One region of the Neobacillus sp. BF23-41 genome, then DNA from elsewhere that is predicted to be linked to it. Evidence: riboswitches for the same ligand, from Rfam matches in the RefSeq annotation. Region 1 holds a riboswitch; the other holds the start of a gene.
What was found. Region 1 has a riboswitch for lysine ahead of AB7942_RS19025 (amino acid permease). Riboswitches for the same ligand answer to the same signal wherever they lie in the genome.

Region 1 (4,904 bases):
TTACCAAGGAATTTCGGTGCTTTGCCTTGACGGGCTAAATCCCAAAGCATCCGAGTGGATGCATACATTCCTGAATTTCCTGCCGATAATACAGCTGTAAGAATAACAGCATTCATGATTGAAGCGGCGAAAGCGATGCCTGCCTTTTGAAAAACCAGCGTAAATGGACTAACGGTTATATCCCCATTTGCTAAATTCCCGTTTGTATATGGAATAAGCAGTCCGATTACTAGTATAGCCAATACATAGAATAATAAAATACGCCAGAATACTTGTTTCACTGCACGAGGAATAGCTTTCTTTGGATCCTCCGTTTCACCAGCAGCAACACCTAAAAGCTCTGTTCCTTGGAAGGAGAAGCCTGCAGCCATAAAGATTCCCATCATGGACATAAAGCCACCGTGGAATGGAGCATCACCAACAGTGAAGTTTTTGAAGCCGATTGCTTCATTACCCATGATGCCGAAGATCATTAAAGTACCAGTAACGATAAAAATAATAACTGTAACAACTTTAATTAAGGAAAACCAATATTCTGCTTCTCCGAATCCTTTAACAGAAAGATAGTTTAATAGAAACATAATTACTAAAAAGATACCGCTCCAAATGAATGAAGGCGTATGTGGAAACCAGAATTTCATAATCATTGTTACAGCAGCTAATTCGGCAGCAATCGTAATTGCCCAGTTATACCAATAGTTCCAGCCTAGGGCAAAACCAAGGGAAGGATCGACAAATTTGGTTGCATACGTACTAAAGCTTCCGGCAACTGGCATATAGGCACCCATTTCTGCTAAGCCCTGCATCAAAAAGTAAACCATAATACCAATAACAAGGTAGGAAATGATTGCCCCGCCGGGTCCCGCACTATGGATAGCGCCACCGCTAGCTAGAAAAAGTCCAGTGCCAATCGTCCCGCCAAGGGAAATCATTGTGAGGTGACGTGATTTTAAACTTCGTTTTAATTCGGTTGGATCCTGTTGTAGTGTTAAGTCACTAGTATATTCACTCTCTTTTGATACTCTTGCTGTTTGCATTGTCTTGACTCCTCTTTTTCTAATTTTTTCGAGAAGGAGTTTGGAATAAAAAAATGCCATCGAAGAAGTATCGATGGCATTGTAAATACCCCGCATCATACCTTCCGAAAGATAGCTCAACACGCTTAGCTGGTAGGTTTAAGCGTGACAGTTCTGTTCCTATTTGGAGACAGCCCCAGCATGCTTTTTCAGAGATGAAAGCACACTTCGGCAGCTTTTCCTTTCAAACGGAGTCAAGGATGTCTCTCTCATCTCGTCCGCTTTACTGATAAAAACCGCGACCTCTACCTCATCGGTTTTGATGAGGATTTATCATATAAAGTTAATATATTACTAAAGTATAAATATTATTATAGAATTGTCAATAATATATTATTCCAAAAATGAGAAGTCTTTATTCAATCAATTAGAATAAACAGATAATTGAGTTTCTTTTTAATAAATTATTTAATTTACTTTATCAGAGAGAATCGGTATTATTTTTAAATAGAATTAATTGCCTGTTTTTCATAGGAGGATTTTTACCATGCAGATTGTTGGAATGATTTCGGGATCTCTAATTGTTGTGGTTGCCTTTAACCTTTTCTTAATCCCTCATGAAGTGTTAAGCAGTGGATTGAGCGGAATTTCTATGATTTTAGGAATGATCTCGCCTGTTAATACAGGGGTGGCAAATTTCCTGCTGAATTTTCCGTTATTGATTATTGGTTATAAAATGTTAGGGAAAAGATTTATCGTGAATTCCATCTTTGCTGTAATAATTATATCAATTGGCCTTTATTTAATTCCCGTTCATGCCATTGCCGATGATAGAATTCTCTCCTCAATTTTCGGTGGTGCTTTAACCGGGTTAGGTGTCGGAATAGTTTTTCGCTGTTCTGGATCGACCGGGGGATTTGATATTATTGGCATGATTGTGGCGAGAAAAAGAGATTTTCCGATTGGTGTTTTACTTTCAGGCATGAATGCAGTCGTCATCTTGATCAGTGGATTTTTATTTGATTGGGATTCTGCTCTTTATACCTTGGTTTCCATTTTTGTTACAGGTAAAGTGGTGGATGCAATTTATACAGATCATGCTAAATTAACTTTAATGATCATTACAGATAAGGGCGAAGAAATGAGAGCTCATTTACTGACAAATTTGTATCGTGGCTTGACAATTATGGATGGGGTTGGCGGCTACTCAAATCACCAACGGAACGTGATGATAACGGTAATTTCCAGATACGAACTTAATGAAGTTAAAAACTTAATTACAGAAGTTGATCCATCAGCATTTGTCAATATTACCGAAACAATTGAAGTCATGGGGCTGTTTCATCGGCCAAGTCCATAAAAACAAAAAAGGTTTGCTTCTATACAATAGAGCAAGCCTTTTTTGTGTGAGATAGTTACCCAGCATCATAGGGATTTCCTGCGTTTTTTTACCCATTTCATTAGCACATGAATAACCTCATCAAGTTCTTTACCAGTTGGAGTCAGTTCATATTCCACTTTTTTTGGAGAGGTAGTAATGACGTTTTTGACAATCAATCCCTCATTTTCTAAATCACGTAAGCGTTCGGTTAAGAGACGATTAGAAATTCCTGGGTTAAAAATTCACAGGGGGAAATCTCTCATGCAAACCACATTAATAAAAAGTTTATCTGAAGTGATAAAAGAACGTCACTCTGTCAGAAAATATGATTCAACATACAATATTTCACAAGAAGAAATTAAAGATATGCTAAAAGAAGCGACACTAGCACCATCCTCCAGTAATCTTCAACCATGGCGTTTTAATGTTATTCAAGATCCGGAGGCGAAAAAGGAACTAAGAGCAATCGCCAATAATCAAGAGCAAGTAGAAACAGCGTCTGCAGTTATTGCAGTATTAGGCGATAAGGAAATGTATAAAAGTGTGGAAAAAGTCTATCGAAGTGCATACGAGGCTGGTTTGATGGACGAAGCTAATATGAATCGATTAATAGAAGGTACAAATAAAACATACCCACTTGCTCCAGAAGAAGTCTTGAAAAATATTGCCTCATTTGATGCTGGTTTAGTATCGATGCAGTTGATGCTAATTGCAAAAGACAGAGGGTATGACACCGTTTCAATGGGTGGCTTTGATAAAGATAAATTCGTGAAAATGTTCAATGTCTCCGATCGACTTTTCCCAATTGTGTTGATTTCACTAGGGAAGGCGGCAGCAGCTGCTTTCAATACAACACGTTTACCATTGGAGGATGTATTAATAGATTATAGATAAAAAAGTAGGCGCATGATAATTTTTCATGCGCCTACTTAATTTTTTAGTTATTAATATACTTTTCAAACACATAGCCGAAATCTTTTACTATATATTGTTTTTTGCTATCTTCTAACCACTGAAAGGCTGCTTGATTAAGCATTTTGAATTGAACAACCAAGTTGCTGTCTGCACTTGTCACACGACCGAGAGTAGTGGAGGCGACATCAAGGCTTTGTTTAGCAAACTGAAGAGAAATTTCATTTTCATGTGAGATTTCTGAAATTTTGATTAAGGCTTTATATAAATCCTTAACTTCTTCAATATGTTTCTTATGAACGTCGATGGAGAAAGGAACTGAGCCAATTTTAAATTTTATTTCTACATCAAGGTCAACGGTTCCGGCCGTTTCGAGTTTTACCTCTGAGATTCTATTTGTTGCATAACTATAGCGGTGGAGCATTCGCTTTTTGCTGGTTGCACTTGTTCCATCTAAATGGATAAGGGCGTTGTTTGTAAAACAGTATTCATCAGACTTTGATTTGATGAGAAAATAAATTTTCTCATTGTCTTCATGCATGACATAATCATCTGCGTCCACCTTATCGTAATTTTCCGGCTTAATGACAGAACCAACATCACTTAATCCCAAAATATCCGCGGCTACTTTTCCAAACATTGGTATCAACCTCACTTTTTAAAAATCATTCCATCCATTTTTACGAATGGGGGACAATAAAGTTTCATCCTTATCCCAAAAACTTTATGCTTTAAAAAATGGTAGTATGCACCTGATTACTAAAAACAAATTAACAACAAGTAATGAAAAGAGGGAAACTACTTGATGGTTTCCCTCTTTTCATGGAAAATACACTATGTACATATTAAAAATAGATACAGAAAGGATAGAGGAATAATGCGGCCCATAATTTTAGGCATCCTTGCGGCTTTCTTTTTTGCATTTACATTTATCCTCAACCGATCGATGGATCAGGCTGGGGGTAGTTGGATTTGGAGTGCATCATTAAGGTATTTCTTTATGGTTCCATTTCTTTTCACAATTGTGATGGGAAGAAAAAATCTTAGACCATTATTTGTGGAAATGAAAAATCGACCTGTCGGCTGGTTTATATGGAGCACGGTGGGCTTCGGCTTATTTTATGGTCCGATTTGTTTTTCGGCTGCCTATGCCCCAGGCTGGCTCATTGCAGCCACATGGCAGGTCACAATCATCTCAGGTTCCTTGCTGGCCCCACTTTTTTACGAAATGGTTATGACTGATAAAGGACCAATCCAGAAAAAGGGGAGAATTCCTTTTAAAGGTTTAGGGATGTCATTGATCATCCTCCTAGGAATTATTCTGATGCAATTGGAACAGGCAAATCACATATCGAATGCTGCAATAGCCTTAGGCGTCCTTCCGGTGCTAATCGCTTCATTTGCCTATCCGCTTGGAAACAGAAAAATGATGGATATTTGCGGAGGGCGTCTTGATGTCTTTCAACGGGTATTAGGGATGACATTAGCGAGTCTGCCATTGTGGGTTGTTTTATCTGTTTATGGTTTATTTACTGTTGGTCCACCAAGCAAAGGACAAATAGTCCAATCAGGCCTTGTTGCGGTAACCTCAGGAG
Region 2 (4,904 bases), on a different contig from region 1:
GGAATTGTATCGCCTAAAGCATCAGATAAGGTGATTGATATTGGGGCTGGTAAATGCGAATTGTTAATTCGGTTGGTGGAAAACTACCAAGTATCGGCCACTGCAATAGAATTGTATGACGGGTCCATTGAGGAAGCGAAGCGGAATGCAAGCACTAGAATTCCTGAAGGCAGTATTGAGTTTATCGTGGAAGATGCCAGCACGGCGGTTGAGAGATGTGATCCAGACGGGTATGATTTTGGGATTTGTATCGGATCTACCCATGCCTTGGGCGGACTGGAACCTACACTTAAAACACTAAAACGTCTTGTAAAGAAAAATGGCCACATTTTAATAGGTGAAGGCTATTGGAAGCAGACTCCCAGTCCTGAGTATTTAGAGGCGCTTGGCGGTGCAGACGAGTCGGAATGTAAAAGCCATGCGGATACCGTTAAGGCTGGTGAAGAATTAGGTTTAATCCCACTTTGGTCTTATGTTGCTAATGATGATGACTGGGATGATTACGAATGGCTTTATTCGATGTCAGTCGAGAATTATTGTCTTGAAAATCCAGATGATCCCGATTGTGAAGCGATGCTGCAGCGAATTCGCACATGGCGCCGGACCTATTTGACATGGGGCAGAGATACCTTAGGATTTGGTCTGTATTTGTATCGAAATAACTAATAGGAAAAAATAGAGCAATACCAAGGCTTCATCCACATTTAATCAAACGTTTGATTAATTTTTTCAGGTAAATTATCTACTCTTTTTAATCAAACGTTTGATTAGTTTTTTTCATAAAAAATTATTCACCTCATAAAAACCTTATACACCAAGGCCTCATACCCTTTTAATCAATCGTTTGGTTAGTTTATCCAGAAAAAGTCTTTACCCCGAAAATCCATATACACCAAGGCCTCATCCCGTTCCAATCAAACGTTTGATTAGTATCACCCCACCTCTAATATTAGACATTTTAATATCATTTCTGTTATACTATAATAGTTACCCAAGGTAATCATTACTCTAACTAACCATTTAACAAGGGGTGTTTCAAATAAATACTTCTCAAAAATTTTTCCACCAATTACTAATGTTGTACCGTCCGTTCGAGAATAAACTTAATATCCATCTCGCCGAGCATCATCTCCATAGAGCGCAATGGTCGATTTTTTACTACTTATTCAATAATGGCTCAGCAACGCTAGTGGAACTCTCTCATTATTTATACGTAGAGAAGCCCACTGTCACCCGGACCATGAACCGCTTGGAAGAATTGGGCTATGTCGAGCAGGTTCCGAGCAATGATAAACGTGAAAAGAGAACACAGCTGACAGAGCTTGGGAGAAAAGTATATACGGAAGTCCGTGTGACGATTGATCAGTATGAAACGGACATTTTAAAAGGCATCTCAGAGCATGAACAGCTCGAGGCCATCCGCATTATGGGGGAAATTCGTAAAAATATTATTAAATAAGGGGTTTTAATAAGTGACTCAACCTAGAGCTAAACTGTGGACAAAGGATTTCACCATTGTTTCCACGGTCAATTTTTTCGTAACTTTAGTCTTTTATTTATTAATCGTAATCATCGGTGTTTATGCAGTCGATGAATTTGGTGCTTCTACAAGTCAAGCAGGGCTTGTAACAGGAATATTTATTGTCGGGTCTTTAATTGGCCGGTTGTTGATTGGCCGGTTTATTGAGTCAATTGGCCGAAAGAAAACGTTATTCATTGGTATCATTTTATTTATTTTGACGCTTCTTTTGTATTTTGTGAACTTCGGGATTACCTTCCTGCTTATTACCCGCTTACTCCATGGGATTGCAGGGGGAATGGTGGGGACTGCTACAGGTACGATTGTGGCCCAGATTATCCCTGCTGCTCGAAAAGCGGAAGGGATCGGCTACTTCAGCATGAGTGCGACACTCGCTACTGCTATCGGGCCATTCATCGGACTCTATATGACCCAACATACAGATTTCCAAATGATTTTTATCTTCTCTCTTGCTTTAGGGGTAATCAGTTTAATCACAGCATTCTTTGTTGATGTGCCTCCATTAGTTGTATCTGTAAAAACATCTGAAGTAAAAGGATTTAAGCTTTCCAACTATATTGAGCCAAAGGCACTGCCCATCGCTGTCATTACACTGGTAGTAGCTTTTTGTTATTCCAGCGTTCTTTCTTTTATTAACTTTTATGCGATCGAAATTGACTTAGTTAGTACGGCGAGTTTCTTCTTCCTAGTCTATTCTATCGCAGTATTGATATCACGCCCGATCACAGGCCGCTTAATGGACCTGAAGGGTGCAAACTTTATTATGTATCCGGGCTTTTTCCTCTTAGCAGTCGGCTTGTTTCTGTTAAGTTCAGCTAGTATCAGCATCACTTTATTGCTAGCAGGTGTTCTAATTGGCCTTGGTTTCGGTAACATGCAGTCAAGCACCCAGGCAGTGGCCGTTAAGTTAACGCCTCCCCATCGGATGGGTTTGGCGACATCGACTTTCTTTATCTTTCTTGATGCAGGACTTGGATTCGGTCCATATATCCTTGGATTTATTATTCCATTAACCGGCTTTAGCAACCTGTATGTCATCTTAGGTATTGTCGCTCTGGCAACCTCAATTCTTTACTATTTTTTACACGGCAAGAAAGAGCGTTCAGGAAGGACGATTATGACTGGACCAACCCCCGACCCTAATTGACTTCAGGTAACCGGCCAATCGAAGGCACGCATAAAACCGGTTTATAGCAAATATGATAAACATAAGAATCCTAATTAAAGGGGTCGGTAGACATGATAATTTTTAATAAAATTGCATTATCATTTGTTGTCTTTTTTTCCTTCAGTATTATCATAAATACTTATTTGGGAGAAAAGGAACGGGTCCAATCTAATGTTATTTATTTTGTTATGAACGGGTTTGCTTATATTGTATCTGCCTTAGAAGTTGAAAAGGATAAACTGAGTTTAGAAACGGCAGAAATATAGTGTGAATTTTAAAATAAAGTTCTAATTGCCCTTGAACCAAAGGGAATATTCTGATATATTTACTATCAATTATATATTTTCTTACTTCACGTTTTTTGAAGTGAGGATAGAGGCGCAAAGACCATGAGTACACAATAGGAGGATAATGAGGTCCAATGATGATTGTGAAAAGGGGAATTTGCCGAAGCTTCAATGAATCTCATTGGTCTTGAAGCTGGTTCTGCTATTGAAAAAATACAGAACTGTCATATAGGAAACTATATGGAGGGCTATCTTACGCACGGGAACTTATTTTTTTTATGTTTCTACTGCAACAGCGAACCCTCGTTGTTGCTTTTTTGCGTTAAATTATGAATGGCCTTACCCACCTCTAAATTTTAAAAAAATTTTAATTAAAGGGTGAGAAATGATGAATTTTGGCCAAGTTTTAACCGCTATGGTTACACCATTTGATCAAAATGGTGAAATAGATTTTAACGCGACTAGAACACTTGTTGATTATTTAATTGAAAATGGTACTGATGGAATCGTAGTTGCTGGTACAACCGGAGAATCTCCTACATTAACAACGGAAGAAAAAGTCGCTTTATTTAAATTTGTTGTCGACGCTGTCAATGGAAGAGTTCCGGTTATCGCTGGAACGGGCTCCAATAACACGAGAGCTTCCATCAGCTTAACAAAGCTGGCTGAAGAAACAGGAGTCGATGGGATTATGCTTGTTGCTCCTTATTACAACAAACCATCCGAAGAGGGCATGTATCAGCACTTCAAAGCGATTGCTGAATCTACACCATTACCGATTATGCTTTATAATATCCCCGGCCGAAGTGTGGTCAACCTGTCGGTAGAGACCATTGTTCGACTTTCACAGATTCCAAATATTGTCGCCTTAAAAGAAGCAAGCGGTAACTTAGATGCTATGGCTGAAATTATTAGCCAAGCACCAAGTGATTTTACCCTTTATAGTGGTGATGATGGCTTAGCATTGCCGGTTTTAGCCATTGGTGGAGCTGGAGTGGTTTCCGTTGCTTCCCATGTCATTGGTAATGAAATACAAGAAATGATTAATCATTTTAAAAATGGGAATGTCCAAGATGCAGCTAGTGCCCATCGCCGTCTTCTCCCGATTATGAAAGCATTATTTGCGGCACCAAACCCAGCACCGGTAAAAGCCGCATTGAATATGAATGGAGTGAACGTTGGAGGTCTTCGCCTGCCATTGCTCCCATTAACCACCGAAGAGCAAAGAGCACTACAAGGTGTTCTACCAGCGAGCAATGTTAAAGTATTAATATAATTAATCCACCGATAAAAACAAGCTGCCACAAACCTCAATAAAACAGGGTTTGTGGCAGTTTTTTTTGGTGGTCGACAAAAGATTTACCTCTCTCCTTCCGATAAAGTAAATCCAAAGGGGCATACTATTCTTATTTACTTGGGTTAAGGAGGATTTTACTTTGCGAACGAATGATAGTACATTATCCATTTTCTCTTTAGGCGGCATCAATGAAATCGGTAAAAATATGTATGTGGTTCAATACGCTGAAGATATCTTTATCGTTGACTGCGGCGGTAAATTTCCAGATGAAAGTTTGTTAGGAATTGATTTGATTATCCCCGATATTACTTACTTGGAAGAAAATCACGAGAAGATCCGTGCTCTAATTGTGACCCATGGGCACGAAGATCATATTGGCGGTATTCCTTATATCTTACGAAAATTGAATATCCCTATCTACGCTACCCATTTTACACTTGGGCTAATTGAATTAAAAATTGACGAGCATCGACTTCACGGAAACACGAAGCTCATGACGATTGATTCTAATTCAAAACTTGAGTTTGGTGAAACCACTGTATCCTTTTTCAGGGTAAGCCATAGTATTCCTGATTGTCTCGGTATTGTCTTTCATACACCTGAAGGTAATGT

Region 2: linked by a shared signal. The riboswitch ahead of dapA (4-hydroxy-tetrahydrodipicolinate synthase) and the one ahead of AB7942_RS19025 (amino acid permease) in region 1 are both predicted to bind lysine.

Annotation. Positions count from the first base shown of each region.
Region 1 covers NZ_JBGBPR010000013.1:32,649-37,552, reverse strand. Annotated here, with positions in the region: gene AB7942_RS19025 (amino acid permease) at 1-1,037, opposite strand, end outside; lysine riboswitch at 1,142-1,332, opposite strand; gene AB7942_RS19020 (YitT family protein) at 1,564-2,376, shown strand; gene AB7942_RS19015 (winged helix-turn-helix transcriptional regulator) at 2,442-2,624, opposite strand; gene AB7942_RS19010 (nitroreductase family protein) at 2,659-3,291, shown strand; gene AB7942_RS19005 (PH domain-containing protein) at 3,335-3,949, opposite strand; gene AB7942_RS19000 (DMT family transporter) at 4,187-4,904, shown strand, end outside.
Region 2 covers NZ_JBGBPR010000010.1:186,345-191,248, forward strand. Annotated here, with positions in the region: gene AB7942_RS16780 (SAM-dependent methyltransferase) at 1-666, shown strand, start outside; gene AB7942_RS16785 (MarR family winged helix-turn-helix transcriptional regulator) at 1,040-1,459, shown strand; gene AB7942_RS16790 (MFS transporter) at 1,473-2,687, shown strand; gene AB7942_RS16795 (hypothetical protein) at 2,780-2,974, shown strand; lysine riboswitch at 3,074-3,254, shown strand; gene dapA (4-hydroxy-tetrahydrodipicolinate synthase) at 3,384-4,271, shown strand; gene AB7942_RS16805 (ribonuclease J) at 4,498-4,904, shown strand, end outside.